DNA from 3 places in the Streptomyces sp. NPDC031554 genome. Region 3 is predicted to be linked to each of the others. Evidence: riboswitches for the same ligand, from Rfam matches in the RefSeq annotation. Region 3 holds a riboswitch; each other region holds the start of a gene.
The links. Region 3 has a riboswitch for cobalamin ahead of ACZ5FU_RS02300 (ribonucleoside-diphosphate reductase subunit alpha). Riboswitches for the same ligand answer to the same signal wherever they lie in the genome.

Region 1 (9,471 bases), on a different contig from region 3:
GTCGTCGACGTGCAGGTCGTGGTGGAGCTCGGCGGCCTTCACCAGCGTCCAGATCTGCGCCCGCACGGCCGGCGCCTTGGCCGGGTCCAGGTCGGAGACGAGCGCGTACTCGTCGAGGAGCTGCTCCAGCTTGGCCAGGTCGCCGTAGGTGTCGGCGCGCGCCATCGGCGGCACCAGGTGGTCGACGACGGTGGCGTGCCCGCGCCGCTTGGCCTGCGTGCCCTCGCCGGGGTCGTTGACGATGAACGGGTAGATCAGCGGGAGTTCACCGAGCACGGCGTCGGGGGCGCAGCCCCCGCTCAGGCCCAGCCCCTTGCCCGGCAGCCACTCCATCGTGCCGTGCTTGCCCATGTGGACGATCGCGTCGGCGCCGAAACCGTTCTCCAGCCAGCGGTAGGCGGCCATGTAGTGGTGCGACGGCGGCATGTCGGGGTCGTGGTAGATCGCGATCGGGTTCTCGCCGAAGCCGCGCGGCGGCTGGATCATCACGACGACGTTCCCGAACCGCAGGGACGCCAGCACGATGTCGTCGCCGTCGACGTACAGGCCGCCCGGCGGCTCGCCCCACGCGTCCAGCATGCCCTGCCTGAGGTCCGCGTCGAGCCGGTCGAACCAGGCCCGGTAGTCGGCCAGCGGCACCCGGGCGGGCGCGGCGGCGAGCTGCTCCTCGGTCAGCCACTCGACGTCGTGGCCGCCGGCCTCGATCAGCCGGTGGATCAGCTCGTCGCCGTTGTCGGGGTACTCGGTGAGGGAGTAGCCGGCCGCCTTCAGCGCGTCCAGCACCCGGACGGCGGAGGCGGGTGTGTCGAGGCCGACCGCGTTGCCGACCCGCGAGTGCTTGGTGGGGTAGGCGGTGAAGACGAGCGCGAGCTTCTTGTCGGCGTTCGCCTTGTGCTTCAGCCGGGCGTGCCGTACGGCGATCCCGGCGACGCGCGCGGCCCGCTCGGGGTCGGCGACGTACACCGGGACGTCGTCGGGGCCCTGCTCCTTGAAGGAGAAGGGGACGGTGATCAGCCGTCCGTCGAACTCGGGGATCGCGACCTGCATCGCCGCGTCCATCGGGGACAGGGCGGCGTCGGAGGCGTCCCAGGCGGCCCTCGACGAGGTCAGGCACAGCCCCTGCAGGACGGGCACGTCGAGGTCGGCGAGCGCCCCGATGTCCCAGGCCTCCTCGTCGCCGCCGGCCGACGCCTGCGAGGCGTGGGTGCCGCCCGCGGCCAGCACGGTGGCGACCAGGGTGTCCGCCGTGCCGAGGATCTCGTACAGGCCGGGGTCGGCGTCGCGCAGCGAACCGCAGTACACCGGGAGGGCGTTGGCGCCCGTCGCCTCGATCGCGTCGCACAGCGTGTCCACGAAGGCGGTGTTGCCGCTCAGCTCGTGCGCCCGGTAGAAGAGCACGCCGACGGTCGGCCGGCCCTCCCGGAGCTCCCGGTCCCCGTGGACGCCGTGCGCGGGCATCGGCCGCGGCTCCTCGAAGCCCTCGCCCGTCAGCAGGACGGTGTCCGAGAGGAACCGGGCCAGCTCGGTGAGGTTGGCGGGGCCGCCCTCGACGAGGTACCGGAGCGCCTCCGCCACCACGCCGGCCGGCACGGACGACTCGGCCATCAGCTCCGCGTCCGGCACGGCCTCCCCGCCCAGCAGGACGGTGGGGACGCCGGACGCCTTCAGCGCGGCGAGCCCGTCCTCCCAGGCCCGCTTCCCGCCGAGCAGCCGTACGACGGCGACGTCCGCGCCCTCGATCAGGCCCGGCAGGTCCTGTGCGACGTCCACGCGGGTCGGGTTGCCGATCCGGTACGAGGCGCCGTCGGCGGCCCGGGCCGCCAGCAGGTCGGTGTCGGCGGTGGACAACAACAACACTGTGCTCATGCGGGCGCTCCCGGTGGGATGAAGGGCAGTCCTTGCGGCGCGCCCGACTCGATGAGCCGCCACAGCGCGTCCGTGTCCGCGTGCTGTTCGATCAGGTCGCCGAGCCGGTCGAGCTGCTCCTCGCGCAGCGCGGCGAAGGAGGTGTCGGCGGCCGGCACGAAGCGGCGGCCCGCGGCGGCCGCCACCTCCCGCAGGAACGCCCGGCGGAATCCGTCCGACTCCAGGGAGCCGTGCCAGTGGGTGCCCCAGGTCTGGCCGACCCGGCAGCCGTCCAGGCTGTGCCCCTCGTCATCGCGGAGGAACGCCTCGCCCCCGGTGACGTCGGCGACCCCGTGATGGATCTCGTACCCCTCGACCCGTTCGCCGAGGGCCTCGCCGGCCGGCCGGGTGAGGGTCTTCTCGCGGGCGAACCGCACCCGGACGGGGAGGACGCCGAGCCCCGCGACCTCGCCGGCGCGCGACTCGACCTCGTCCTCGATGCGCTCGCCGAGGATCTGGAAGCCGCCGCAGACGCCCAGCACGGGCCGCCGCTCGGCGACCCTGCGCAGGATCGCGTCCGCCAGCCCGCGCTCCCGCAGCCACTCCAGCGCGCGCACCGTCCCGCGGGTCCCGGGGATCACCACGAGGTCGGCGTCGGCCAGTTCCTCCGGCCGGTCCACGAACCGCACGACGACGCCCGGCTCGGCGGCCAGCGCGTCCACGTCGGTGAAGTTGGACATCAGCGGGACCGCGCAGACGGCGACCCGCAGCACGTCCTCGCCGACGGGCGGGGCGGTGTTCGACTCCCGGACGGTACCGCGCAGCGACACCCGCAGTCCGTCCTCCTCGTCGATGCCGAGGCCGTGCCGGAAGGGCAGGACGCCGTAGGTGTGCCGCCCGGTGAGCCCGTGGAGCATGTCGAGCCCCGGTTCCAGCAGGCTCACGTCCCCCCGGAACTTGTTGACCAGGAACCCCGCGACCAGTGCCTGGTCCTCGGGGGAGAGCAGCGCGACGGTGCCGAAGAAGGAGGCGAAGACCCCGCCGCGGTCGATGTCGCCGACGACGAGCACGGGGAGCCGCGCGTTGCGGGCGATCCCCATGTTCACGATGTCGGTCCGCCGCAGGTTGATCTCGGCGGGACTGCCCGCCCCCTCACAGATCACCGCGTCATACGTGCCCCGCAACTCGGCGAGACAGTCGAGGACGGTCCCGAGGAGTTCCTCCCGCCGTCCGCCGCGCAGCCCGCCCCTGGAGGACGATCCGCCGGGCTCCCCGGGCCTCCCGGGCTCCCCGGTCTCCCCGAAGAAGCCGCGCGCGCTCATCTCGCCGACCGGCTTGCCGAGCAGCACGACCTGGCTGCTCCGCTCGCCGCCCGGCTTGAGCAGCACCGGGTTCATCAGCGCCGTCGGCTCGATGCGGCAGGCCTGCGCCTGCATGGCCTGCGCGCGCCCGATCTCGGCGCCCTCGCGGGTCACGAACGAGTTGAGGGACATGTTCTGCGCCTTGAAGGGCGCCACCCGGACGCCCTGCCGCACCAGCCACCGGCAGATCCCGGCCGTGACGACGCTCTTGCCGGCGTCCGAGGTGGTGCCGGCGACGAGGAGACCCCCGCTCATGACGTACGCCCCTTCACTCCCGCCGCGAGGATCCTCGCGGCGACGACGCGCGCGGCGACGGTGGCGCCGAGCGCGAGCAGGCCGACGCGGCGGGAGAGCCGCGCGGCACGTTCGATGTCGCGGGCCTCGACGGGCCGCCCCCGCCCGCCGTTCAGCACGGGCCGGTGCTCGACGCGTCCGCCGTACGACAGCGTCCCGCCCAGCCGCACCCCGAGGGCGCCGGCGAACGAGGCCTCCACGGGACCGGCGTTGGGGCTGGGATGCCTGCGCGCGTCGGCCCGCCAGGCCCGCACCGCCCCGCGCGGATCGTCACCGGCGACGGCGGCCAGGACGGCGGTCAGCCGTGCCCCCGGCCAGCCGGCGACGTCGTCGAGCCGGGCCGACGCCCATCCGAAGCGCAGGTGGCGCGGCGAGCGGTGGCCGACCATGGCGTCCAGGGTGTTGACGGCCCGGAACCCGAGCAGCCCCGGCACGCCGCCGACGGCCCCCCACACCAGGGCGCCCACGACCGCGTCGGAGGTGTTCTCGGCGACGGACTCGACGACCGCGCGGGCGATCCCGTCGGCGTCCAGGGACTGCGGGTCCCGCCCGCACAGGTGCGGCAGCCGTGCCCGCGCGGCCTCGACGTCCCCCGCCTCCAGGGCCCGCCCGACGGTCCGGGCCTCCCGTACCAGCGAGGTCCCGCCGACGACGGCCCACGCGGCGGCTGCGGTCAGCGTGACGGAGGCGGCGGGGGAGCGGCGTGCGGCACGGGCGGCGAGGGCCCCGAGGGCCACGGCGCCGCCGGCGCACACGGCGGTGTGCAGGGCGCCCCACCCGCGGTGGTCCCGCCACAGCACCCGCTCCACGCCGGCCGCGGCCCGCCCGAACACGGCGACCGGATGCCCCCGGCGCGGATCGCCGAGGAGCAGGTCCCCCAGGAGGCCGGCGGCGGCACCGTACGCGTAGTGGCGATCGGTACCCATCGGCTCAGCCGGCCGACGGGCCGGGCAGTGACCTGGTGCTGTACCTCGAACGGCAGCCGAGCATGGCGGTATGTCCTCACTCAGGGTGTCCACGCCCTGGTTCGACGAGACCGGCGACGAGAGTTCCTGGCTCCCGGGGGGGTCTACCCCGGTGACAGTGGCGGGACCGCGCCGGATTCACACCGGCTTCCTCCTGCGTCGCCGTACATGGCCCCGGAAGTCCACCACGGGCCCGGAACGGCCGTCAACTCGCTGTTGACCTGCGACGGGACAGTGTGCAGAACCCCACAGGCCGCCGGCCCCCGCACATCGCCGGTCACGGCCGCCACGCGCGCGTGGGGCGCGGGACGGTGGTCCGTCCCGCGCCCCACGCGCGTGTGTGTGCCGTCCGGTCAGACGATGATCAGCGAGATCCCGTAGGCCACCGCCCCGGCGCAGGCTGCGAAGCACGCGTACGCGCCGGTGACGGCCAGGGTGGCGGAGCCGCCCCGGGCCACGGCCCGCTCGCGGTGGGAGAGGCCCATGATGCCGAGGGTGAACAGGGCCACGAGGGCCACGGTGACGACGAGACTGACGCCGAAGACGGAGCCGAGAGCCGCCCAGTCGATCTTCATGCTGCTTCTTCCTTCGTACCGGTGGGGGCCGGACTCAGACGGTGGTGACGGTGGGGGCGGCCGGCGGGGCCGGCTCCGCCGGGGCGGGGATGGTGGCCGTGAGGTCCTCGGTGACCGTGCCCGCCGGGGGCGGGGTCACGGCGGCGATCGCGGTGGTGACCACGCCGGCCGGCTCGTCGTCGACGACGTTCGTGTGGTCGACGACCTCGCGCCGCGAGATCTTCCAGATCGCCGCGCTGGAGGCGATGAGGAACACCGCGACGAGCGCCGTGCCCCAGCTGCCGAAGCCGGTCACGTACTCGGCGAGGGCGCCGACCAGGGCCGCGGCCGGCAGCGTCAGGCCCCAGGCGACGAACATCCGGGTGGCGGTCGACCAGCGCACGACGCCGCCCTTGCGGCCCAGGCCCGCGCCCATGACCGAGCCGGAGACCGAGTGCGTGGTGGAGAGCGAGAAGCCCAGGTGGGAGGAGGCCAGGATGACGGTGGCCGCGCTGGTCTGGGCGGCGAAGCCCTGCTGCGGCTGGAGGTCGGTCAGGCCCTTGCCCATGGTGCGGATGATGCGCCAGCCGCCGAGGTAGGTGCCGAGCGCGATCGCCAGGCCCGCGGACAGGATGACCCACAGCGGCGGGTCGGAGTCGGGGGCGACGGCGCCGCCGGCGACCAGGGCGAGGGTGATGATGCCCATCGTCTTCTGCGCGTCGTTGGTGCCGTGGGCGAGCGAGACCAGGCCGGCGGAGGCGATCTGGCCGGTTCGGTAGCCCTTGGCGGCGGCCTTGCCGTCGGCCTTCCTGCCCAGCGAGTACGACAGCCGGGTCGCGAGCATCGCCGCGACGCCCGCGACGATCGGCGCCGCGACCGCCGGGATCAGGACCTTGGTGACGAGCACGTCGCCGTGGACCGCGCCGGCGCCGGCCGAGGCGATGGTGGCGCCGATCAGACCGCCCATCAGGGCGTGCGAGGAACTGGACGGGAGTCCGACCAGCCAGGTCAGCAGGTTCCAGAGGATCGCGCCGACCAGGGCGGCGAAGATGACCTCGGGGCGGATGCCGGTCTCGTCGACGAGACCCTTGGAGATCGTGTTGGCGACCTCCACGGAGAGAAAGGCGCCTACAAGGTTCAGGACGGCGGACATGGCCACCGCCACCTTGGGCTTGAGCGCACCGGTCGAGATGGTGGTGGCCATCGCGTTGGCGGTGTCGTGGAAACCGTTCGTGAAATCGAACGCGAGTGCGGTTACTACCACAATCGCGAGGATCAGCGAGAAGCTTTCCATTTACCCAGGCAATCGTTCGAAGTCATTGGCTGGATGAACGTAGGTAACCCGGGTGAACGGAAGGTGAACTGGGACGGGCATCGTGGTGTCCACAATCGGCGATGTCGATTCCGCTTCGTCGCGACGCCCCGGACGCCGCACGGGTCCGGGTCCCCGCCCCCCGTTCCCGACGGCCCCGCGGGGCCGTCGAGGAGACGTTCGTCACCTGGCAGGATCGCGGCATGGCAGAGCAGCGAAGCGACACCGGCGACGGCCTCCACGACCTCCGCGGTGAGGAGGTCGCGCACGCCTGGGAACAGCTCGTGGCGACGGCCCGCCGCACCGTCGCAGACGGGCTCGTCGTCGGCACCTCGGGCAACGTCTCGGTCCGCGTCGGGGACCTCGTCCTGGTCACCCCCTCGGGCGTCCCCTACGACCGTCTCACCCCGGACGACGTCACCGGCGTCGACCTCGACGGCCGGCAGGTCCTCGGCACCCTCACCCCGACCAGCGAACTGCCCATGCACCTCGCCGTCCACCGCACCACCGACGCCCGCGCCGTCGTCCACACCCACGCCGTGCACGCCACCGCCGTCTCGACCCTCGTGAGCGAGCTCCCCTCCGTCCACTACATGACGGCCGCCCTCGGCGGCCCCGTCCGCGTCGCCCCCTACGCGACCTACGGCACCGAGGAACTCGCCCGCAACCTCCTCCACGCCCTCACCGGCCGCACCGCCTGCCTCCTCCAGAACCACGGCACCCTCACCCACGGCACCACCCTCGACCAGGCCTACGACCGCACGGCCCAGCTGGAGTGGATGTGCCGGCTGTGGCTGACCGCCTCGTCCGTCCCGGGCCGCACCCCGAACCTGCTGACCGACGAGCAGCTGGGGGAGGTGGCGGAACGCCTGCGGGGCTACGGACAGAAGCGCTGAGGCGGCACACCGGGCCCGCGGCCGCGGCACGGGCGCCCTCGGCCGCCGCCCCTCGGCCGCCGTCTCGACGGCGACGGCCGTGCCGGTGCGCGACCGCGCCGCGCGGGCGGGGGGCGTGCTCCGCCGCGCGGGCCGGCCACCCGGCCACCCGGCCACCCGGCCTCGCGGTCCGGGCCGACGGGCGGGGGCGGGCGCCCCGCGGGCCGACCCTGTGGCTTCGCCGGGCGGGTGGGTCGTGCGGTTCCGCAGGCGGGCGGACGAACGGTTCCGCCCTCGACGCCGACGCGGGGACCGGGCACCTGACTCCGCCGCGCGGGCCGACGGCGCGGCCCTGCGATGCCGCGCGGGCCGACGGCGCGGCCCTGCGACACGGACCGCACGCGGCTCCGCCCTCCGGCCCCGGACGGGCCGGCCCCGGACGGGCCGGCCCCGGACGGGCCGGCCACGCGGCCCGGGTACACGGCCAGACCACCCGGCCCGGATACACGGCTCCGCCGTGCGGGCCGGCCGGGTGGCCGGTGGGCGGGCCCCACGCGGCTCCGCCGTCCGGCCCCCGTCCGGCCCGGCGGACAGCGGCTCGCCCGCCGTCCGCCGCGGGCCCGCGGGCGCCGGAGGAACGGCCGCGGCCGTCCGCTCCCGCACCCCCGCCGCCCTCCACCACTGGCCCCCGGCGGGATCGGCCAGGACACTGGACGGGTGCGCACCGTCACCGCAACCGCCGTCACCGCCGCCGCGGCCCTGGCCGCCGGCGCCGCAAGCGTGGCCGCAGGCCGCCTCGCCAGCGGCGCGGCGCTGAAGCCGTCACCCGGCCGCCCCCTGCCCACCGAACCCCGGCTCACCGTCCACGGCACGGCCGACGGCCGGGTGACCCTCACCCGCGACCTCGCCGCCCTGCGCCCCGGCACCTACGGGCTCGCGGGCGACGGCTCCCACGCGGTCGTCGGCCCCGTCCTGGACACCGCCCCGCACTCCGCCGACACGGTCGTGCGCCGTCTGGAGCGGGTCACCCACGGCACCCTCGACGCGGGCGACGCGGTGTGGCTCACCCCGAACCTGTACGTGGGCGACCCGAGCACCGCGCTCGGCCTCGACCACGCCGACGTCGACGTGCCCGGCGAGCTGGGACCGCTGCCCGCCTGGTTCGTCCCCGGCGCCCGCCGCACCTGGGTGATCGCGGTGCACGGCCTGGGCGCCACCCGGGAACACGCCCTGAACCTGACCGGCTTCCTGCACCGCCGCCGCTTCCCGGTCCTCGCCCTCTCCTACCGCGGCGACCTGGGCGCCCCCCGCCCCCCGGACGGCCTCAACCACCTCGGCGAGAGCGAGTGGCGCGACCTGGACGCGGCGATGCGCTACGCCGTCCGCCACGGCGCCGAACGTCTCGTCCTGCTCGGCTGGTCCACCGGCGCCACCATGGTCCTGCGCGCCGCCGCCCGCTCGGGGCTGCGCGACCTCGTCTCGGGGCTGGTGCTGGACTCACCGGTCCTCGACTGGCAGGCCACCCTGCGGGCCCTCGCCTCCGCCCGCCACACCCCGGGCGCGCTGCTGCCGCTGGCCGTCCGCGCCGCCGAGGGCCGCGCCGGCCTGGGCGCCGACACCGCCGACGGGGCCGCCGGCCCGGCCGTCCCCCTCGTACCGACCCTGATCGTCCACGGCCCCGGGGACACCGTGGCCCCCTGGGAGGCCTCCCGCCGCTTCGCCGACCGCCACCCCGGCCCGGTCACCCTCCACTCCGTCCCGCACGCCCCGCACGCCGCCATGTGGAACCCCGACCCGGCCGCCTACGAGGAAGTGCTGCGCCGCTTCCTGACACCCCTGATGTGAGGTGTCGCGGCGCACCGCGCCGGAGCGGTCCCACGCGTTCCGTTTGAGGCCGGACCACTGGCTCGAACAGGCCCCCTCGCCCCTCCCCGCGCCCCGTGCGTTGGCCAGTCCCGTAGCCCGTCGTGACATTCCGTTTGGGATTTCGGACCGTCAACCGGAAGACTGCACCCGTGACGTCCCGTATCCCGCGCGACTCCAGGCTTCGACTCGTCCGCCCACGACCCCTGGCCGCCGCCCCCTCAGCTGTGAACCAGCGGCGCCAGCGCCGCCCCGCACCCCGCCCGCCGGAGGGCACCCCCGCCCCGGCGGAGCTGGCCAGAATGGCGCGCTCCGGGCTGGCCGCCGCGGCCCGCGTCGCCCGCTGGGCCGACAACGCCCTCGGCCCCGGCCGGGACGCGGCCACCGACGACGGCAAGGCCA
Region 2 (9,471 bases), on a different contig from region 3:
CCTGGTGCTCCAGGACGAACAGCACGCGGAGCTGGGACGCGGACGCGGGCGCCGTGGAGGCCCGTCCCCACAGCACTTCCAGCAGCTCCGCGGCCGTCGCGGTCACCCGTGCGACCTGGTCGGGTTCCGGGCGGTGGCGGAAGGCAGTCACGGTCACACTCTCGCAGACACCGGGACGGCCGCCGGCGTACTGGCGGCTCCCCCGCCCCTCGGAACCCCTCGAACCCGCCGCGCCGCTCCGGCGCGCGGGACGCCTCCGGCCGGCGGACCGGCCACAGAGCGAAGGATCGGTGTTACTCCCGTCGTGGTACCCCCCGTCACGAACAGATTCGTCACCGCCGAACGCGCCCTGCGCACGGCGGCACCCCAGGAACTGGTCGAGGCCGTCCGCGGTGCGCTGGTCGAGCAGTACGCGGCGCTCCGCGTCGAGCTGCTCATGGCCGACTACGGCCTGACCGTGCTGCAGCCGGTGGCCGGCCCCCGGGACCGGGAGCCCCTGCCGGTGCACGCCGGCGCCGCGGGCCGCGCGTTCGGCGCGCAGGAGCCGTGCGTCGAGCCGGCCGGGAGCGGGCGGGTGCGGGCGCACCTGCCGGTCTCGGTGCGCGGCGACCGGCTCGGGGTGCTGTCGGTGACGCTGCCCGAGGACGGCGGGGCGCCGGACGTGCTGGGCGAGCTGGCGGAGGTCGCGCAGGTGCTCGGGCACGAGGTGGTCGTGGCCGAGCGGGCCACCGACCTGTACCTGCGGGCCCGGCGCAGGGAACGGCTCACCCTGGCCGCGGAGATGCAGTGGCAGCTCCTCCCGGCCCGCTCCGGCACCGGCCCCGGATACGCGCTCGGCGCCCAGGTGGAGCCCGCCTACGCCGTCCACGGCGACCACTTCGACTGGTCCGCGACGGACGACCGCCTCACCCTGTACGTCAACAACGGCACGGGGGAGGGCACGGAGGCGTCGCTGCTGACGAACCTGGCGGTCAGCGCGCTGCGCAACGCGCGGCGGGCCGGTCTGCCGATCGCCGATCAGGCGGCGCTGGCCGACCAGGCGGTGCACGCCCACCACCGGGGCCGCCGCCACCTGTCGGTGCTGATGCTGGAGGTCGAACTCGCCACGGGACGGGCCCAGGTGGTGGACGCCGGCTCGCCGCGGCTGCTGCGGCTGCGGGCGGGCACCGTCGAACGCGTGCACCTGGAAGCCCAGTTGCCGCTGGGCATGTTCGAGGAGACCGACTACGTGGCACAGCCGCTCCAGGTGGAGCCCGGTGACCGGCTGGTGTTCGTCAGCGACGGCGTCCACGCGGTCGCCCCGTCCGGCGGAAGGACGTACGGGGACACCGCCCTGGCCCGCGCGATCGCCGCCACCCGGCTGCTGCCGGCGGCCGAGGTCCCGTGCGCCGTGCTGCGTGAACTGACGGGGCGCCGCGGCGGGTCCGCGGCGCAGGACGACGCGCTCGTGGTGTGCCTGGACTGGCACGGCCGCTGACCCCGCGGGCCCCGGTCCCGCGCGGCCCCCGGCCGGCCGGTGTGGCGAAACCGACACGGCCGCCGACCGGGGTCCCCACAGCCCCGGCGAGGCCGGTGTGCGCCGGGACGACACCCCGCGTCCGCCGTCCGTGCGCCCCCGTTCCCGCTTGTCACCGCCCCTGTCCTCGCACTACTGTCACCACGCCTTGGTGAACGGGAAATCCGGTGTGATGCCGGTGCGGCCCTCGCCACTGTGATCGGGAAGTCCGGCTCCGGCCCTCACGGGCAGCCACTGGGTCCTCATGGACCCGGGAAGGCGGAGCACGGGCGGTGGTACCCGTCAGCCAGGAGACCGGCCAAGGCGCGTCAACCATCCACGAGGTGCTGGAGAGGGTCTGCTGAGCCATGCACATAGCCGAGGGTTTTCTGCCTCCGGCGCACGCGGTCGCCTGGAGCGTCGCGTCGGCGCCGTTCGTCGTCCACGGAGCCCGGTCGCTCACCCGTGAAGTCAGGGAACATCCCGAGAGCACCCTGCTGCTCGGCGCCTCCGGCGCCTTCACGTTCGTCCTGTCCGCTCTCAAACTCCCTTCGGTGACCGGGAGTTGTTCACATCCCACCGGTACCGGGCTGGGCGCCGTGCTGTTCCGGCCGCCGATCATGGCCGTGCTGGGCACGATCACCCTGCTCTTCCAGGCCCTGCTGCTCGCACACGGCGGCCTGACCACGCTCGGCGCCAACGTGTTCTCCATGGCGATCGTCGGGCCGTGGGCCGGATACGGCGTGTACCGCCTGCTGCGGCACCGCCGCGTGCCGCTGATGGTCGCGGTGTTCGCCGGCGCGTTCGTCGCCGACCTGTCCACCTACTGCGTGACCAGTGTGCAGCTGGCGCTGGCGTTCCCCGACCCGAGCAGCGGGTTCCTCGGCGCGCTCGGCAAGTTCGGGTCCATCTTCGCCGTCACGCAGATCCCGCTGGCGGTGAGCGAGGGGCTCCTGACCGTCCTGGTGATGCGGCTGCTCGTGCAGTCCAGCAAGGGCGAACTGGCCCGGCTGGGCGTGCTGCCGGCCGGGGACCGCACGTCGGACACGACCGGGGCGGTGACCCGGTGAAGCGGAACACGAGGATCAACCTCCTGCTGCTGCTCGCCGTGCTCGCGCTCGCGGTGCTGCCGCTGGCCCTGGGCCTCGGCGACCACAAGGAGCAGCCGTTCGCCGGGGCCGACGGCGAGGCGGAGACGGCGATCACCGAGCTGCGGCCGGACTACGAGCCGTGGTTCTCGCCCCTGTACGAGCCGCCGTCCGGGGAGATCGAGTCGGCGCTGTTCGCCCTCCAGGCGGCCCTGGGCGCGGGCGTCCTCGCCTACTACTTCGGGGTGCGCCGCGGCCGCCGCCAGGGCGAACTGCGGACGCTGGCAAGGCTGGAGCGGGAGCAGGACGGGGCCGACGTCCCGGACGGCACCGACGCCCGGAGCGGTGGCGACGCCCTGAGCGGCACCGAACCGCGGGACGGCGCCGACGCCCGGGCCGGTGCCGAAGCGCGCAGCGGGGCCGCGGGGCCCGACGGCGTGGGCGCGCCCGATCCGGGGAAGTCCTCGCGGGGACGGGTCTGACCGGGCGTGCTGCCGATCGACGCGGCGGCGCACAGCAGCCGCTGGCGCCACCGCCATCCCGTGGACAAGGCCGTGCTGGGGCTCGGCCTCACCCTGCTCGCGGTCTCCCTGCCGCCCTGGCCCGGCGCGGCCCTGGTCCTGCTGACGGCGCTCGCCCTGCTGCTGGGGCCGGCGGGGGTGCCGCCCCGCCGGCTGTGGCGCGCCTACCGGGTCCCGCTGGGCTTCTGCGCGTCGGGCGCGCTCACCCTGCTCGTGCAGGTGGGCGGGCCCGACGGGTTCGTGACGCCGGCCGACGGCGGCCCGGTGCGGGCCGGGGAGCTGATGCTGCGCACCTCGGCCGCCTCGCTCGGCGTGCTGCTGTTCGCGTTCACCACGCCCATGTCGGACCTGCTGCCCCGCCTGGTGAGGGCCGGCGTGCCCGCGCCGGTCGTCGACGTCGCCCTGGTGACGTACCGCATGAGTTTCCTGCTGCTGGACTCGATGCGCCGGATCCGGGAGGCGCAGGCGGCCCGGCTCGGGCACACCGGCCGGGCCGCCGAGTGGCGTTCGCTCGCCGGGCTCGGCGCCACCGCCTTCGTGCGGGCCTTCGACCGGGCGGCGCGGCTACAGGCCGGGCTCGCCGGACGCGGTTACGACGGCACCCTGCGGGTCCTGGTGCCCGAGGCCCGCGTCTCGGCGCGCTTCACGGCGGCCGCGGCCGCCCTCCTGGTGGCTCTGGCCGTCATCGCCCTCGTCCTGGAAAGGCCCCTGTCATGAGCGAGCTGGTCGCCCTGCGGGGTGTCTCCTTCGGGTACGAGGACGGCCCGGCCGTGCTCGAGGACCTCGACTTCACGGTGCGCGAGGGGCGCGCCCTCGCCCTGCTCGGCCGCAACGGCAGCGGGAAGACGACCCTGATGCGGCTGCTCAGCGGCGGACTGCGCCCGCGGACCGGCACGCTGACGGTCGAGGGACGGCCGGTCGGGTACGACCGCAAGGGGCTGACCCGGCTGCGGACGACCGTGCAGCTGGTGGTGCAGGACCCCGACGACCAGCTGTTCGCCGCGTCCGTCGCCCAGGACGTGTCGTTCGGGCCGCTGAACCTGGGGCTGCCCGACGCCGAGGCGCGGGCCCGGGTGGACGAGGCGCTCGCCGCGCTGGACATCACCGCCCTGGCCGACCGCCCCACCCACCTGCTGTCCTACGGGCAGCGCAAGCGGACCGCGATCGCGGGCGCCGTCGCGATGCGGCCGCGCGTGCTGATCCTCGACGAGCCGACCGCCGGGCTCGACCCGGACGGCCAGGAACGGCTGCTCGCCACCCTGGACGGGCTGCGCGCGTCCGGTACGACGGTGGTGATGGCCACCCACGACGTCGATCTCGCCCTGCGCTGGGCCGACGACGCGGCCCTGCTCACCCCGTCCGGCGCGCACACCGGTCCGGCGGCCACCGCGCTGGCCCGCACGGACCTGCTCCGTGCGGCGGGGCTGCGCCTGCCCTGGGGCGTCGCGGTCGCCCCGCTGCTCGCCGGACAGGGCCTGTTGTCCGACGGGGGGACCGGACCGCGCAGCCCGGAGGAACTGGCGGCGCTGCTGGCCGGGGGCTGAGCCCGCGCCGGTCCCGGCGCCCGGCCCGGCGGTGCCGGGCGCCGGGACCGGCGCGGGGCGCGGGCGGCGCGGGGCGCGGGCGGCGCGGGGCGCGGGCGGCGCGGGTGCGGGAAGCTGCACCGGCCGGCGCGCGAGGTGTCTCAGCCCTCGATGCCGGTGGCGCCGTGCGCCGCGCCGACCGGCTTGGACTCCGGCCCGGCGAGCGGTGCGCGGCCGCCCCGCCCCGGCGGCCGGTCCGCGGGGAGGGCCCGGCGGTGCGGCCCCGTCACGGACGTGTTCCCTCCCCCGGACGGGCCGCGGCCCGCGTCGGCGAGGCGGTGGGCGGATGCCGGGGAGCCGCCGGCACCCGCTGCGCCGGGCCCTGTTCGACCAGTTCACCGGCCTCCAGCACGGCGACGCGGTGGGCGAGGCGCGCGGTGTGCGGGTCGTGCGTGATGAGGACCAGGGCGAGGCCGTCGCCGTCGCGCACGAGGCCGTCCAGGAGGTCGAGGATGCCGCGCCGGGTCACCGGGTCGAGGCCGGAGGTGACCTCGTCGCAGACGAGGACCCGGGGCCGGGCGAGCAGGGCGCGGGCGAGGGCGGCCCGCTGGAGTTCGCCGCCGGAGAGGGCGCCGGGCGGGCGGTGGACGAGGTCCTCCGGCAGGCCCAGGCGGGCCAGCGTCGCCGTCGCCTCGCCGACGGCGGTGCGTTCGTCGGTGCCGCGCAGCCGGACCGCCGTGCGGGCGACCTGCGCGAGGACGGGCCGGAACTCGTCGAACGCGGCGCGGGCGTCCTGGAACACGTACTGCACGGCGGCGAGCTGGTCCCGGTCGCGGCGTCGCAGGCTGTGCGCGAGCCGCGTCCCGTCGAGCAGGATCTCTCCGGTGTGGTCGCGGTGCAGCCCGGCCAGGCAGCGGGCGAGCGTGGTCTTGCCGCTGCCCGACCGGCCGACGACGGCCAGGCACTCACCGGCGCCCAGCGCGAGCCGTGGGACGCGCAGCACCGTGGCGGTGCCGTGGACGGCGGTCAGGCCGCGGACCGTCAGGACGGGCCGGGCGGCCTCGACGGGGGTGTCCCGCGGCGGCCGCGCCCGGTTCCCGTCGAGGAGGCGGCGGGTCCACTCGTGCCGGGGCGCGCGCCACAGCCGTTCGGCCGGGCCGGACTCGACGACCCGGCCCGCCCGCATCACCAGGACCTCGCCGGCGAGGGCGCGCACCACGTCCAGGTCGTGACTGAGCAGCACCACCGCGATGCCCCGGGCCGTGACCGACGCCAACTGCGCGACGATCCGTTCCTTGGTCGACGCGTCCTGGCCGGTGGTGGGTTCGTCGGCGACGACGACGCGGGCGCCGAGCAGGAGGGCCTGGGCGAGCACGACCCGTTGCTGCTGGCCGCCGGAGAGCTGGTGCGGGTGACGCCGCACCAGCGTCCCGCCGTCCGGGAGCTGGGCGTCCTCCAGAGCGCCCAGCACCAGCTCGTGCGCTGCCGCGCGGCGTTCGGCGCGCGGCAGGTGGCGGACCCGGGAGCGGGCGATGTCGTGCAGGAGGGCGCCGACGCGACGGGCCGGGTTGAGGACGGCCGCGGGGTGCTGGGGGACGTACCCGACGGGTCCGTCGGTGGGGCGGAGCACCTCGCCGGTGACGCGGGCGCCGGGCGGGTACTCCCCCAGCAGCGCGAGGCCGGTCGTGGTCTTGCCGCTGCCGGAGGCGCCGACCAGCGCGGTCACCCGGCCGGGCGGCACCCGCAGGTTCACGCCGTCGACGAGGGTCCGTCCGTCGATCTCGACGCGCAGACCGCGGATCTCCGCCGCGGCGGGGGTGTCGTGGCTCACGGGCGTCGTCCCTTTCGTCGCGGGGTCTTCTCCAGGGCGGCGTCGAAGAGCAGGTTGGTGCCCGTCGTCAGCGCCACGATCAGCAGGGCGGGCACCACGACCGCCCAGGGCTGCACGAACAGCCCGGTGCGGTTGCGGTCGACCATCACCGCCCAGTCGGCGGCGTCCGGGGCGACGCCCACACCGAGGAAGGCGGCCGTGGACACCAGGTACAGCACACCGGTCAGCCGGATCCCGGCGTCGGCGACGAGGGTGCGCAGGGTGGCCCGGCCGACGTAGCCGACGGCGACGCGCCACCGGGTCTCGCCCTGCATGCGCAGCGCCTCGACCGCCGGCCGGGCGGCGGCCCCGGCCGCCGCCGCCCGCACGATCCGGGCGGCGTCGGGCACGTTCACCAGCGCGACGAGCAGCGCGAGCCCGGCCGCGCCCGGCGGGAACACGGACGCCACGAGCAGGATCAGCAGCAGGGACGGCACGGCGAGCAGCACGTCCAGCGGCCGCATCAGCAGTTCCTCCAGGCGCCGCGCGTGGGTGAGCGCGGCGGTCAGGCCGACGGGCAGGGCGACCAGGTAGGCCAGGACGGTCGCGGCGAGCGCGCTGAGGACGACCGTACGGCCGCCGTGCAGGACCTGCCGCCACACGTCGCGGCCGACGAAGTCGGTGCCGAGCGGGTGGCCGTCGCCCAGGGCGAAGGACACGGAGCGGGGGCCCGGTTCGCCGGCGAGGGCGGGGCCCAGGAGGGCGAGGCCGAGCGGGACGGCGACGACGGCGCCCCCCACGATGAAGCGGGTGAAGCGGGCGAAGCGGGTGCGGGTCACGCCGCCGCCTCCCCGCGGGGCGTCAGCAGGTGGGCCACCAGGTCCGCGCCCAGGTTGATCAGGACGGTCAGCACGCCGAAGACCACGGCCAGGCCCTGGACCACCGGTACGTCCCGTTCGGCGACGGCGTCGAGCAGGACCGTGCCGAGGCCGGGGACGACGAACAGCGCCTCGACGACGACGACCCCGCACAGCAGCCAGTCGGCGGTACGGGCCAGTTGCTGCACGGCCGGGGCGAGGGCGTTGGGCAGCGCGTGGCCGTAGCGGACCCGGACGCCGGGGACGCCGCAGCGGCGGGCGTGGGCGGCGTAGGGCGAGGCGAGGGCGTCGACCATGCCGGCGCGGACCAGGCGGGACAGGGAGCAGACCGGCCGGGCGAGCAGGACGAGCACCGGCAGGACCAGGGCGGCCGGGTGGGCGAGCAGGTCGGTGCCGTAGCCGACGGCGGTCGGCGGCAGCCAGGCCAGTTTCAGCGCGACGACCGTCACCAGCAGGATCCCGAGGGCGAACTCGGGGACCGCGTAGACGGCGAGCGTGACGGAGCTGACCAGGCGGTCCGCGAACCGGCCCTCGTACCGGGCCGCGAGCACGCCCAGGCCGAGGCCGAGCGGGACGAGCAGGGCCAGGGTGAGGCCGGCCAGCAGCAGGGTCGGACCGAAGCCGTCGGCGAGGTAGCCGGACACCGGGCGGCCGGAGGTCAGGGAGGTGCCGAGGTCGCCGTGCGGCAGGCCGGCCGCCCAGTCCGCGAGACGCGCGTACGCCGGCCGGTCGAGGTCCATGGCCTCGCGGATCACGGCGACGCGCGCGGGGTCGGGCTGGTCTCCGGCCAGGGCCACGGCCGCGTCGCCCGGCAGTGCCTCGGTGAGCGCGAAGACCAGCAGCACGACGGCCGCCGTCTGCGCGACGCCGAGGAGCAGCCGCCGGGCGACGAACGCGCGCGGGCCGCTCGCCCTCGGGTGCCCCGTCACGTCAGCCAGACCTTGTCGAAGCGTGCCCAGTCGAGCGTGTTGGCGGGTGCCGCGGTCTCGACGCCCCGCACCTTGCGGGCGGTCGCGATGATCCAGTCGGCGAACCCCCAGACGAGGAAGCCGCCCTCGGCGTACAGGCGGCGCTGCATGCGCTCGTAGACGGCGGCCCGTTCGTTCTTGTCGCGAGTGGACTGCGCCTGCTGGTACAGGGCGTCGAAGTCCTGGTGCCGCCACTTGGTGGCATTGGTGGTGGAGCCGGTGAGCAGGCGCTGCGAGATGTGGGTCTCGATGGGCATGGCGCCGGAGCGGTAGCAGCACAGGGTGCCCTTGTCGAGGATGTCGCTCCAGTAGGAGTCCTTGCTGCCCGTCCGTACGTCGACGGTGACTCCGGCCCGGGCCGCCTGGTCGCGGAAGATGCCGGCGGCCTCGGTGAATCCGGCGGCCACGGCCGAGGTGTCCAGGGTGACCCTCAGTCCGTCGGCGCCCGCCCGCTTCAGCAGGGCGCGGGCCCGGTCGAGGTCCTGGGTGCGCTGCGGGAGGCCGTCGGCGTAGTACTCGTAGCCCTTGCCGAACAGGTCGTTGCCGACGACGCCCGCGCCGGACAGGGCGCCGTCGACGAGTTCCTGGCGGTCGGCGATGAGGAAGAACGCCTCGCGCACCCGCTTGTCGTCGAAGGGGGCGCGGTCGGTCTTCATGCAGAAGGCCTGCATCGCGCTGCCCCGCAGCCGCACGATGTCGATCCGTCCCCCGCCCTCGTGGGCGCGGGCGGTGGTGGGGCTGAGTTCGTGGGCGTACTCGACCTGGCCGCCGAGCAGGGCGTTGACGCGGGCCGACTCCTCGTTGGCGACGAGGATCTCCAGCTCGTCGAGGTGCGGGGCACCGTCCCAGTAGGCGTCGTTGCGGCGGAAGACGGCCGAGCGGCCCGGTGTGAAGGAGACGAACCGGAAGGGCCCGGAGCCGACCGGTTCCGTGTCGAAGCCGGTGGCGTCCGCGGGGACGACGTAGGCGCCGAACGCGGCGAGCACGTTGGGGAATTCGGCCGTCGGCCGCTTGAGGACGAACTCGATGCCGCGGGCGCCGGTGGCACGGCTCGCGTCGAGGTCGACGGGTTCCAGGGACGCCTTCGCCCGGTACGCCCGCTTGGGGTCGGCGATACGGCGGTAGCTGTACAGGACGTCCTCGGCGGTGACCGGTCTGCCGTCGTGGAAGGTGGCCTCGCGCAGGGTG
Region 3 (9,471 bases):
GCCTACCGGCGTGCGGCTCTACTGAGCCAGGAATTCGCCGCCTGGTACAACGACCTCTGCTCACTTCCCAAGGAAATAGCGGGCGACGAGGTGCACAATCTCGGAATCAGTCTCGTCACCCATGAGGGAATGACACTCGAGGAAGCGGTCGGGGAAGTCAGGAGGCGCGTCGAGGAATGCGTTTCCGAATTCCTCGTCGTCGAGAAGGACGTCCTGGCACTGGCCGACCGGCTGGCCGACGGAACGGTACCCGGAAAGGAACTCGGGGCCGCCGTGCGCGCCTGTCTCGCGAACATGCGGAACTGGTTCAGCTCCGTCTACTGGTTCCACCACGAGTCCGGCCGCTACATGGTCGACAGCTGGGACGACCGGTCCACGCCCCCGTACGTCGACAACGAAGCGGCAGGTGAGAAATGACCGTCGAGTCCGTGAAACCCGTGACGTCCGGCGCATCGGAACTGCGCGAACCGCCCCTGGCCGGTGGCGGGATTCCGCTTCTCGGCCACGGCTGGAGACTCGCCCGCGACCCGCTGGCCTTCATGGCGCAGCTGCGCGACCACGGCGACGTCGTCCGCATCAGGCTCGGGCCGAAGACGGTGTACGCCGTCACGACGCCGGCCCTCACCGGGGCGCTGGCCCTGAGCCCCGACTACATCATCGCCGGGCCCCTGTGGGAATCCCTGGAGGGCCTGCTCGGCAAGGAGGGCGTGGCCACGGCCAACGGTCCGCTCCACCGCCGCCAGCGGCGCACCGTCCAGCCCGCCTTCCGGCTCGACGCCATCCCGGCCTACGGGCCGATCATGGAGGAGGAGACGCGCGCGCTCGTCGAGCGCTGGAAGGGCGGCGAGACGATCGACTGCACCTCGGAGTCGTTCCGGATCGCGGTGCGGGTCGCGGCCCGCTGCCTGTTGCGCGGGCGGTTCATGGACGAACGGGCCGAGCGGCTGTGCATCGCGCTCGCCAGCGTCTTCCAGGGCATGTACCACCGGATGGTGGTGCCCCTCGGACCGCTCTACCGGCTGCCGCTTCCGGCCAACCGCGAATTCAACCGCGCACTGGCCGATCTGCATCTCCTGGTCGACGAGATCATCGCCGAACGCCGGGCATCCGGTCAAAAGCCGGACGATCTGCTGACGGCATTGCTGGAGGCGAAGAACGACAATGGCGACCCGATCGGGGAACAGGAGATCCACGACCAGGTCGTCGCGATCCTCACCCCGGGCAGTGAAACCATCGCTTCCACGATCATGTCCTTGCTGCTGGTGCTCGCGGAGCACCCTGAACAGTCGGACAAAGTGCGTGCCGAGGTTCGGGAGGTGACCGGGGGACGGCCCGTGGCATTCGACGACGTGCGCCGGCTCGCGCACACCAACAACGTCGTCGTCGAGGCCATGCGTTTGCGTCCGGCCGTATGGATATTGACGCGGAGGGCGATCACCGACACCGAACTCGGTGGCTGTCGCATTCCGGCCGGGGCCGACATCGTGTACAGCCCGTACGCGATCCAGCGCGACCCGCGGTCCTACGAGCGGCACCTGGAGTTCGACCCCGACCGCTGGCGCCCCGAGCGGTCGAAGGACATCCCGAAGTACGCGATGCGGCCGTTCAGCGTGGGCAACCGCAAGTGTCCGAGCGACCACTTCTCGATGGCGCTGCTCACGCTGGTCACGGCGGTCCTCGCGGACGGGTTCCGCTTCGAGCAGGTCCCCGGCTCGGACGACGCGACCCGGGTGGGCATCACGCTGCGCCCCCAACGGCTGCTGCTGCGGCCCGTCCCGCGCTGAGACCGTGCGCGCCGCCGGCGTGCGTTCAGGCGGCCTCGGGGCCGCGGAACGTACGCCGGTAGGCGTTCGGGGTGGTGCCCAGCGCCCGGACGAACTGGTGCCGCAGCGCGGCCGCCGTGCCGAAGCCGGTGCGCCAGGCGATCGCGTCCACCGTCTCGTCGGACGCCTCCAGCAGGTGCTGGGCGAGCAGCACCCGCTGGCGCAGGATCCAGCGGTACGGCGTGGTGCCGGTCTCCTGCTGGAAGCGCCGGGCGAAGGTGCGCGGTGCCATGTGGGCGCGGGCGGCGAGCTGCTCGACGGTGACCTCCCGGTCGAGGTGCCGCTCCATCCACGCGAGCACCTCGCCCACGGTGTCGCAGGACGAACGCGGCAGCGGCCGCTGGATGTACTGGGCCTGGCCGCCGTCCCGGTGCGGCGGTACGACCATCCGCCGGGCGATCCCGTTGGCGACCTCGGGCCCCTGCTCCTTGCGCACGAGATGCAGGCAGGCGTCGATGCCGGCGGCCGTGCCGGCCGAGGTGATCACCGGGTCCTCGTCCACGTAGAGCACGTCGGGCTCGACGGTCGTGCGCGGGTGCTCGCGGGCGAGCTGCTCCGCGTGCCGCCAGTGCACCGCGCAGCGCCGCCCGTCCAGCAGTCCCGCGGCGGCCAGCACGAACGCCCCGGAGCACACGCTCAGCACCCGGGTCCCGCGGTCCACGGCCCGGCGCAGCGCGTCGAGCAGCTCGGGCGGGAACTCCCGCGCCGCGTACGTGTCGCCGGCCGGCACGGCGATCAGGTCGGCGCTCTCCAGCCGTTCGATCCCGTGAGCGGTGCCCACCGTGAACCCCGCGTGGGTGGACAGGGTGGGCCCCTCGGCCGAGGCGACGGCGAAGTCGTAGACCGGCAGCCCCTCGTCGCTGCGGTCGATGCCGAACACCTCGCAGACGACGCCCAGTTCGAAGGGGTGCACGCCGTCGAGGAGGACCGCGGCCACGTTCTTCAGCATGCGGTCAGTGTGCACCCGGGGTGGCAGGAATTCAAAGGTGTACGGCAGTCCTGCCACTGTCAGGAGTGTCGCGCTCGCACGATGCTTACCTCATGAACGCACTCACCGACATCCTCACGGTCCTGGCCGTCTTCCTCCTCCTCACGGGTCCGGCGCTCGCGGGACTGGCCCACGAGCGCCGGATCGACCGCCGGCTGCGCGGACCGCGGGCTCAGAAGTCCTCGTCCAGGTCCACGGTGCCCTCCACCGCGACCTGGTACGCCGACGGGCGGCGCTCGAAGAAGTTGGTCAGCTCCTGAACACCCTGCAGCTCCATGAAGGAGAACGGGTTCTCCGAGCCGTACACCGGGGCGAAGCCGAGGCGGCTCAGCCGCTGGTCGGCGACGCACTCGAGGTACTGACGCATCGAGTCGGTGTTCATGCCCGGCAGGCCGTCCCCGCACAGGTCGCGGGCGAACTGCAGCTCGGCCTCGACGGCCTCCCGCAGCATGTCGGTGACCTGCTCCTGGAGCCTGTCGTCGAACAGCTCCGGCTCCTCCTTGCGGACGGTGTCGACGACCTCGAACGCGAAGGACATGTGCATGGTCTCGTCGCGGAAGACCCAGTTGGTCCCGGTGGCGAGGCCGTGCAGCAGACCCCGGCTGCGGAACCAGTAGACGTAGGCGAAGGCGCCGTAGAAGAACAGGCCCTCGATGCAGGCGGCGAAGCAGATCAGGTTGAGCAGGAAGCGGCGGCGGTCGGACGCCGACTCCAGCCGGTCCAGCTTCTCCACCGAGTCCATCCAGCGGAAGCAGAACTCGGCCTTCTCCCGGATGGAGGGGATGTTCTCGACCGCGTCGAAGGCGGCGGCGCGGTCCTCCGGGTCGGGGAGGTAGGTGTCCAGCAGGGTCAGGTAGAACTGGACGTGCACGGCCTCCTCGAACAGCTGCCGGCTCAGGTAGAGCCGTGCCTCGGGGGAGTTGAGGTGCTTGTACAGCGTCAGCACCAGGTTGTTCGCCACGATCGAGTCGCCCGTCGCGAAGAACGCGACCAGCCGCCCGATCAGGTGCTGCTCGGCGGGCGTCAGCTTCGCCAGGTCGGTGACGTCCGAGTGGAGGTCGACCTCCTCGACGGTCCAGGTGTTCTTGATGGCGTCCCGGTAGCGCTCGTAGAAGTCGGGATAGCGCATCGGGCGCAGGGTCAGCTCGAAGCCCGGGTCGAGCAGGTTCTTGTTCTCCGTCATTACTGGCAGGCCTCGCAGGACTCGGGGTTTTCGAGGGAGCAGGCGACGGCCTCTTCGGGGGCCGGCTGCTGGGCGGGGAGCGGCGCCTGCGCCTGTGCCGCGCGGGCGATGCGGGTCGCCGGGCGGGAGCGCAGGTAGTACGTCGTCTTCAGGCCCGACTTCCAGGCGTACGCGTACATCGAGGAGAGCTTGCCGATGGTCGGCGTCTCCAGGAACAGGTTCAGGGACTGGGCCTGGTCCAGGTACGGGGTGCGGGCGGCGGCCATGTCGATCAGGCCGCGCTGCGGGATCTCCCACGCCGTGCGGTACAGCGCCCGTACGTCCTCGGGGATCCAGGTGAAGGACTGCACCGAGCCGTTCGCCTCGCGCAGGGCCTCGCGGGTGCGGGCGTCCCAGACGCCCAGCTCCTTGAGGTCGCGCACCAGGTAGGAGTTGACCTGGAGGAACTCGCCGGACAGCGTCTCGCGCTTGAACAGGTTGGAGACCTGCGGCTCGATGCACTCGTACACGCCGGCGATGGAGGCGATGGTGGCGGTCGGCGCGATGGCCAGGAGCAGCGAGTTGCGCATGCCGGTCGCCGCGACGCGCTCGCGCAGCGCCGCCCAGCGCTGCGGCCAGGCGAACTCGACACCGTAGTGGTCCGGGTGCAGTACGCCCCGGGCGGTGCGGGTCTTCTCCCAGGCGGGCAGCGGGCCGTTGCGCTCGGCGAGGTCGGCGGAGGCCTCGTACGCGGCGAGCATGATCCGCTCGGCGATCCGGGTGGACAGCGCCCTGGCCTCGGGCGAGTCGAAGGGCAGCCGCAGCTTGAAGAAGACGTCCTGGAGGCCCATCGCGCCCAGCCCGACGGGGCGCCAGCGGGCGTTGGAGCGGCTCGCCTGCCCGGTGGGGTAGAAGTTGATGTCGACGACCCGGTCGAGGAAGGTGACGGCGGTGCGGACGGTCTCGTCCAGCCGCTCCCAGTCGATGACGTCGGGGGCGCCGGGGGCCGTGTCGACGAACGCCCCGAGGTTCACCGAACCCAGGTTGCAGACCGCCGTCTCGCCGTCGTCGGTGACCTCCAGGATCTCCGTGCACAGGTTCGAGGAGTGGATCACGTGACCCGGTTCCGCGGTCTGGTTGGCGGTGCGGTTGGCCGCGTCCTTGAAGGTCATCCAGCCGTTGCCGGTCTGCGCCAGGGTGCGCATCATGCGCCCGTACAGGTCGCGGGCGGGGAGGGTCCTCCTCGCGAGGCCCGCGGCCTCGGCCGCGCGGTAGGCCGCGTCGAACTCGTCGCCCCACAGGTCGACCAGCTCGGGCACGTCGGCCGGGGAGAACAGGGACCACTGCCCGTCGGCGTCGACCCGCCGCATGAACTCGTCCGGCACCCAGTGCGCCAGGTTGAGGTTGTGCGTACGGCGCGCGTCCTCACCGGTGTTGTCGCGCAGTTCCAGGAACTCCTCGATGTCGGCGTGCCAGGTCTCCAGGTAGACCGCGGCCGCGCCCTTGCGCCGGCCGCCCTGGTTCACGGCGGCGACCGAGGCGTCCAGGGTCTTCAGGAACGGCACGATGCCGTTGGAGTGCCCGTTGGTGCCGCGGATGAGCGACCCGCGCGAGCGGATGCGGCTGTACGACAGCCCGATGCCGCCGGCGTGCTTCGAGAGGCGGGCGACCTGGTGGTAGCGGTCGTAGAGGGAGTCCAGCTCGTCCAGGGGGGAGTCGAGGAGGTAGCAGGACGACATCTGCGGGTGCCGGGTGCCGGAGTTGAACAGGGTGGGGGAGGAGGGCAGGTAGTCCAGCCGGCTCATCAGCCCGTGGAGCGCGGCGACCTCGTCGACGCTCCTCGCCGTGTCGTCCTCGGCCAGGCCGCACGCCACCCGCAGCAGGAAGTGCTGGGGCGTCTCGACGACCTTGCGGGTCAGCGGGTGGCGCAGCAGGTAGCGGCTGTGCAGGGTGCGCAGGCCGAAGTAGCCGAAGCGGTCGTCGGCGTCGGTGTCGACCAGCGCGTCGAGCCGGGCGGCGTGCAGCCGCACGAACGCGGCGGTGCGGTCGGCGATCAGGCCCTCGCGGTGGCCGACGGCGACGGACCCGGTGAAGGAGGTGACGCCCTGCGAGGCGGCCTCGGCGCGGATGCCGATCGTCAGCAGCCGGGCGGCCAGCCGGGAGTAGGCGGGGTCCTCGGAGATCAGGCCGGCGGCCGCCTCCGTGGCCAGCTCGCGCAGCTCCGCCTCGTCCGCCCGCGCGGACCGGCCCCGCAGGGCGGCGGCGGCGACCCGGCCGGGGTCGGTGTCGGGGAGGTCGGCGGTCAGTTCGGTCAGGGTCCGCAGCAGCGCGGCTCCGGGACCGTCGGTCTCCGGGGCCGCTGAAGCCGGTTCGGCTGGCGCGATGGTCACGTGGGGCTCTCCCTCGCTCGGCGGGGCCTTGCGCAGAGCAGGGGGCAGCACACGAGCGCGGGGGCGCGTCGCGTCCACCGGCCCATTCCGCGAGGCCCGGACGTCAGGGCACCCGAGCCGGACGGACCGGGTGCGCTGCCGGCAGGTGCTCGGACTGACCGTGCGGGCGCGCATGGAGGGGCGCGCACACGAGTACACCGTTGCGGGACAGTTCCGGATTCGCACCGGATTCCCCTGCGGCGACAGCGAGCATGAGCATACATCTTGTGCCGGGTCGCCGCGCGACCCCCAGATGTTGTGTCGGACCGGCTTCGCAGCGTCAACTCCGTGAGGACGTGGGCCCGTCCCGGCGGCACGGGCGCCTACGCCGACGGGCCGCCGGGGACATGCCCCGGCGGCCCGCTGCGGGATCTCGAAGACGCCTCAGTGCCCCGCGGCCGTCCCCGCGGTCGCCGGCGGCAGTTCCACCTGGACGCCCGGGTCGCCGGCGTCCGCCGTGTAGTCCGACGGGGACGTCTCGTCGACGCCCTCCGGGGCCTTCAGCGCCTTCAGGACGAAGGTCAGCGCCACCGCCACCACCACGTTCAGCACGAACGCCGTCAGGCCGATGTAGCCGATCTCCCCGATGCCGGGGATCTCCTTCGACGAGCCGCCGAAGTGCGCCTGCGTCGGGGAGGCGACGCCGTACGCCGCGACCGTGCCGTAGACCATGCCGACGGCCCAGCCGCCCAGCAGGGCCCAGCGGTGGAACCAGCGGGTGAACAGGCCGCCCACCAGGGCCGGGAAGGTCTGCAGGATCCAGATGCCGCCCAGCAGCTGGAAGTTGATGGCGACCGTCTTGTCCATGGTGAGGACGAAGACCAGCGCGCCCACCTTCACCAGCAGCGAGACCAGCTTGGAGACGCGGGTCTCCTCCTTGGGCGTGGCGTCCGGCTTGATGAAGTCCTTGTAGATGTTGCGGGTGAACAGGTTCGCGGCCGCGATCGACATGATGGCGGCCGGTACCAGCGCGCCGATGCCGATCGCCGCGAAGGCCACGCCCGCGAACCAGGCCGGGAACATGTCCTCGAAGAGCTGCGGGATCGCCAGCTGGCCGTTGGTGACCTTCACCCCGGCGGCGATCGCCATGAAGCCCAGCAGGGCGAGCAGGCCGAGCATGAGGGAGTACAGCGGCAGGATCGTGGTGTTGCGGCGGATCACGTCACGGCTGCGCGAGGACAGCGTCGCGGTGATCGAGTGCGGGTACATGAACAGCGCCAGCGCGGACCCCAGCGCCAGCGTGGCGTACGTCCACTGGCCCGCCTCGGCCGGGGCGAGCGCCCCGCGCGGCTTGCCGGTCGCCGGGTTGGTCTGCGCGAAGGCGTCGCCCGCCTTGGCGAAGACGTCGTCGAACCCGCCGAGCTTGATGGGGATGTAGATGATCGCCACCGCGATGACGAGGTAGATCAGCGCGTCCTTCACGAACGCGATCAGCGCGGGCGCCCGCAGACCCGACGAGTAGGTGTACGCCGCCAGCACGCCGAAGGCGATCAGCAGCGGCAGGTCCTTGACGAACCAGTTGGTGTTCTCGCCGCCGCCGACGCCCATCACGTCCAGCACGGCCTGGATGCCGACGAGCTGGAGCGCGATGTACGGCATGGTGGCCAGGATGCCGGTGACGGCCACGGCCAGGGACAGCCCCTTGGAGCCGAACCGGCCGCGCACGAAGTCCGAGGTCGTCACGTACCCGTGCCGGTGCGACACCGACCACAGGCGTGGCAGGAACGTGAAGATCAGCGGGTAGACGAGGATCGTGTACGGCACCGCGAAGAAGCCCGCCGCGCCGGCCGCGTAGATGGCCGCCGGGACCGCCACGAACGTGTAGGCGGTGTACAGGTCGCCGCCGAGCAGGAACCAGGTGACCCAGGTGCCGAACGACCGGCCGCCCAGGCCCCATTCGTCGAGGCTGTGCTCGTCGGCGGCCTTGCGCCAGCGCGCGGCCAGGAAGCCCATGACCGTGACGGCCAGGAAGAAGAAGATGAAGACGGCGAGTGCGACGCCGTTCACGCCGTCCTTCACTTCGCCGCACCCCCGCCCCGGTTGCCGCGGCCGCGCTGGTCGAGCTGCCACAGCTTGTAGGCGGTCACCGTGAGCGCGGTGGAGAGCAGCACCCACAGCATCTGGTACCAGTAGAAGAAGGGAATGCCGATGAACGTGGGGTCGGTCTTCGCGTACGAACCGACCCACAGCATCGCCACGAAGGGCGCGAACAGGCACAGGCCGATGACGACGCGCAACGGCGTCACCACCGGCCTCGCGGTCACTTCTGGGGCTTCTGGCATCGGGCGGCTCCGTCTCCTGGCAGATCACGTGCAACGCGCACGAAATGTAGGTGACGGATAAAGGGAAGCGGAAGACCCTGTCCGGATATCACTCCCGTCCCTCCACACGACCGCCCGACGCGGCCGCTCCTCAGTCCACCGGCCGCTTGAGCCGCGCGACGAACTTGTACCGGTCCCCCCGGTACACCGACCGCACCCACTCCACCGGCCGGCCCTCCTTGTCCACGGAGTGGCGGGACAGCATCAGCATCGGCAGGCCGACGTCCGTGCCGAGCAGGCCCGCCTCGCGCGGGGTGGCCAGGGAGGTCTCGATGGTCTCCTCGGCCTCGGCCAGGTGGACGTCGTAGACCTCGGCGAGCGCGGTGTAGAGGGACGTGTACTTCACCAGTGACCTGCGCAGGGCCGGGAAGCGCTTGGCCGACAGGTGGGTGGTCTCGATGGCCATCGGCTCGCCGTTGGCCATGCGCAGCCGCTCGATGCGCAGCACGCGGCCGCCCGCGGTGATGTCGAGCAGCCCGGCGAGGCGGTCGTCGGCGGTGATGTAGCCGATCTCCAGCAGCTGCGAGGTGGGTTCGAGGCCCTGGGCGCGCATGTCCTCGGTGTACGAGGTGAGTTGGAGCGCCTGGGAGACCTTCGGCTTGGCGACGAAGGTGCCCTTGCCCTGGATGCGCTCCAGCCGGCCCTCGACGACCAGTTCCTGGAGCGCCTGGCGCACGGTGGTGCGCGAGGTGTCGAACTCGGCCGCCAGCGTGCGCTCGGGCGGCACCGGGGTGCCGGGCGACTGCGT

Region 1: another riboswitch for cobalamin. It lies ahead of ACZ5FU_RS23080 (cobalamin biosynthesis protein); the one in region 3 lies ahead of ACZ5FU_RS02300 (ribonucleoside-diphosphate reductase subunit alpha).
Region 2: another riboswitch for cobalamin. It lies ahead of ACZ5FU_RS29255 (energy-coupling factor ABC transporter permease); the one in region 3 lies ahead of ACZ5FU_RS02300 (ribonucleoside-diphosphate reductase subunit alpha).

The regions. Positions count from the first base shown of each region.
Region 1 is NZ_JBVIKX010000009.1:50,358-59,828, reverse strand. Features, by position in the region: gene cobN (cobaltochelatase subunit CobN) at 1-1,866, opposite strand, end outside; gene ACZ5FU_RS23085 (cobyric acid synthase) at 1,863-3,461, opposite strand; gene ACZ5FU_RS23080 (cobalamin biosynthesis protein) at 3,458-4,426, opposite strand; cobalamin riboswitch at 4,528-4,667, opposite strand; gene ACZ5FU_RS23075 (hypothetical protein) at 4,819-5,040, opposite strand; gene ACZ5FU_RS23070 (inorganic phosphate transporter) at 5,075-6,313, opposite strand; gene ACZ5FU_RS23065 (class II aldolase/adducin family protein) at 6,535-7,227, shown strand; gene ACZ5FU_RS23060 (alpha/beta hydrolase) at 7,924-9,051, shown strand; gene ACZ5FU_RS23055 (hypothetical protein) at 9,222-9,471, shown strand, end outside.
Region 2 is NZ_JBVIKX010000013.1:184,350-193,820, reverse strand. Features, by position in the region: gene ACZ5FU_RS29265 (MarR family winged helix-turn-helix transcriptional regulator) at 1-157, opposite strand, end outside; gene ACZ5FU_RS29260 (PP2C family protein-serine/threonine phosphatase) at 305-1,477, shown strand; cobalamin riboswitch at 1,649-1,833, shown strand; gene ACZ5FU_RS29255 (energy-coupling factor ABC transporter permease) at 1,864-2,565, shown strand; gene ACZ5FU_RS29250 (energy-coupling factor ABC transporter substrate-binding protein) at 2,562-3,065, shown strand; gene cbiQ (cobalt ECF transporter T component CbiQ) at 3,072-3,821, shown strand; gene ACZ5FU_RS29240 (energy-coupling factor ABC transporter ATP-binding protein) at 3,818-4,648, shown strand; gene ACZ5FU_RS29235 (hypothetical protein) at 4,789-4,917, opposite strand; gene ACZ5FU_RS29230 (ABC transporter ATP-binding protein) at 4,914-6,458, opposite strand; gene ACZ5FU_RS29225 (ABC transporter permease) at 6,455-7,276, opposite strand; gene ACZ5FU_RS29220 (ABC transporter permease) at 7,273-8,244, opposite strand; gene ACZ5FU_RS29215 (ABC transporter substrate-binding protein) at 8,241-9,471, opposite strand, start outside.
Region 3 is NZ_JBVIKX010000001.1:529,755-539,225, reverse strand. Features, by position in the region: gene cyc1 (epi-isozizaene synthase) at 1-417, shown strand, start outside; gene ACZ5FU_RS02320 (bifunctional albaflavenone monooxygenase/terpene synthase) at 414-1,784, shown strand; gene ACZ5FU_RS02315 (GlxA family transcriptional regulator) at 1,810-2,772, opposite strand; gene ACZ5FU_RS02310 (hypothetical protein) at 2,865-3,071, shown strand; gene ACZ5FU_RS02305 (ribonucleotide-diphosphate reductase subunit beta) at 2,984-3,994, opposite strand; gene ACZ5FU_RS02300 (ribonucleoside-diphosphate reductase subunit alpha) at 3,994-6,363, opposite strand; cobalamin riboswitch at 6,487-6,622, opposite strand; gene mctP (monocarboxylate uptake permease MctP) at 6,787-8,421, opposite strand; gene ACZ5FU_RS02290 (DUF3311 domain-containing protein) at 8,418-8,684, opposite strand; gene ACZ5FU_RS02285 (GntR family transcriptional regulator) at 8,815-9,471, opposite strand, start outside.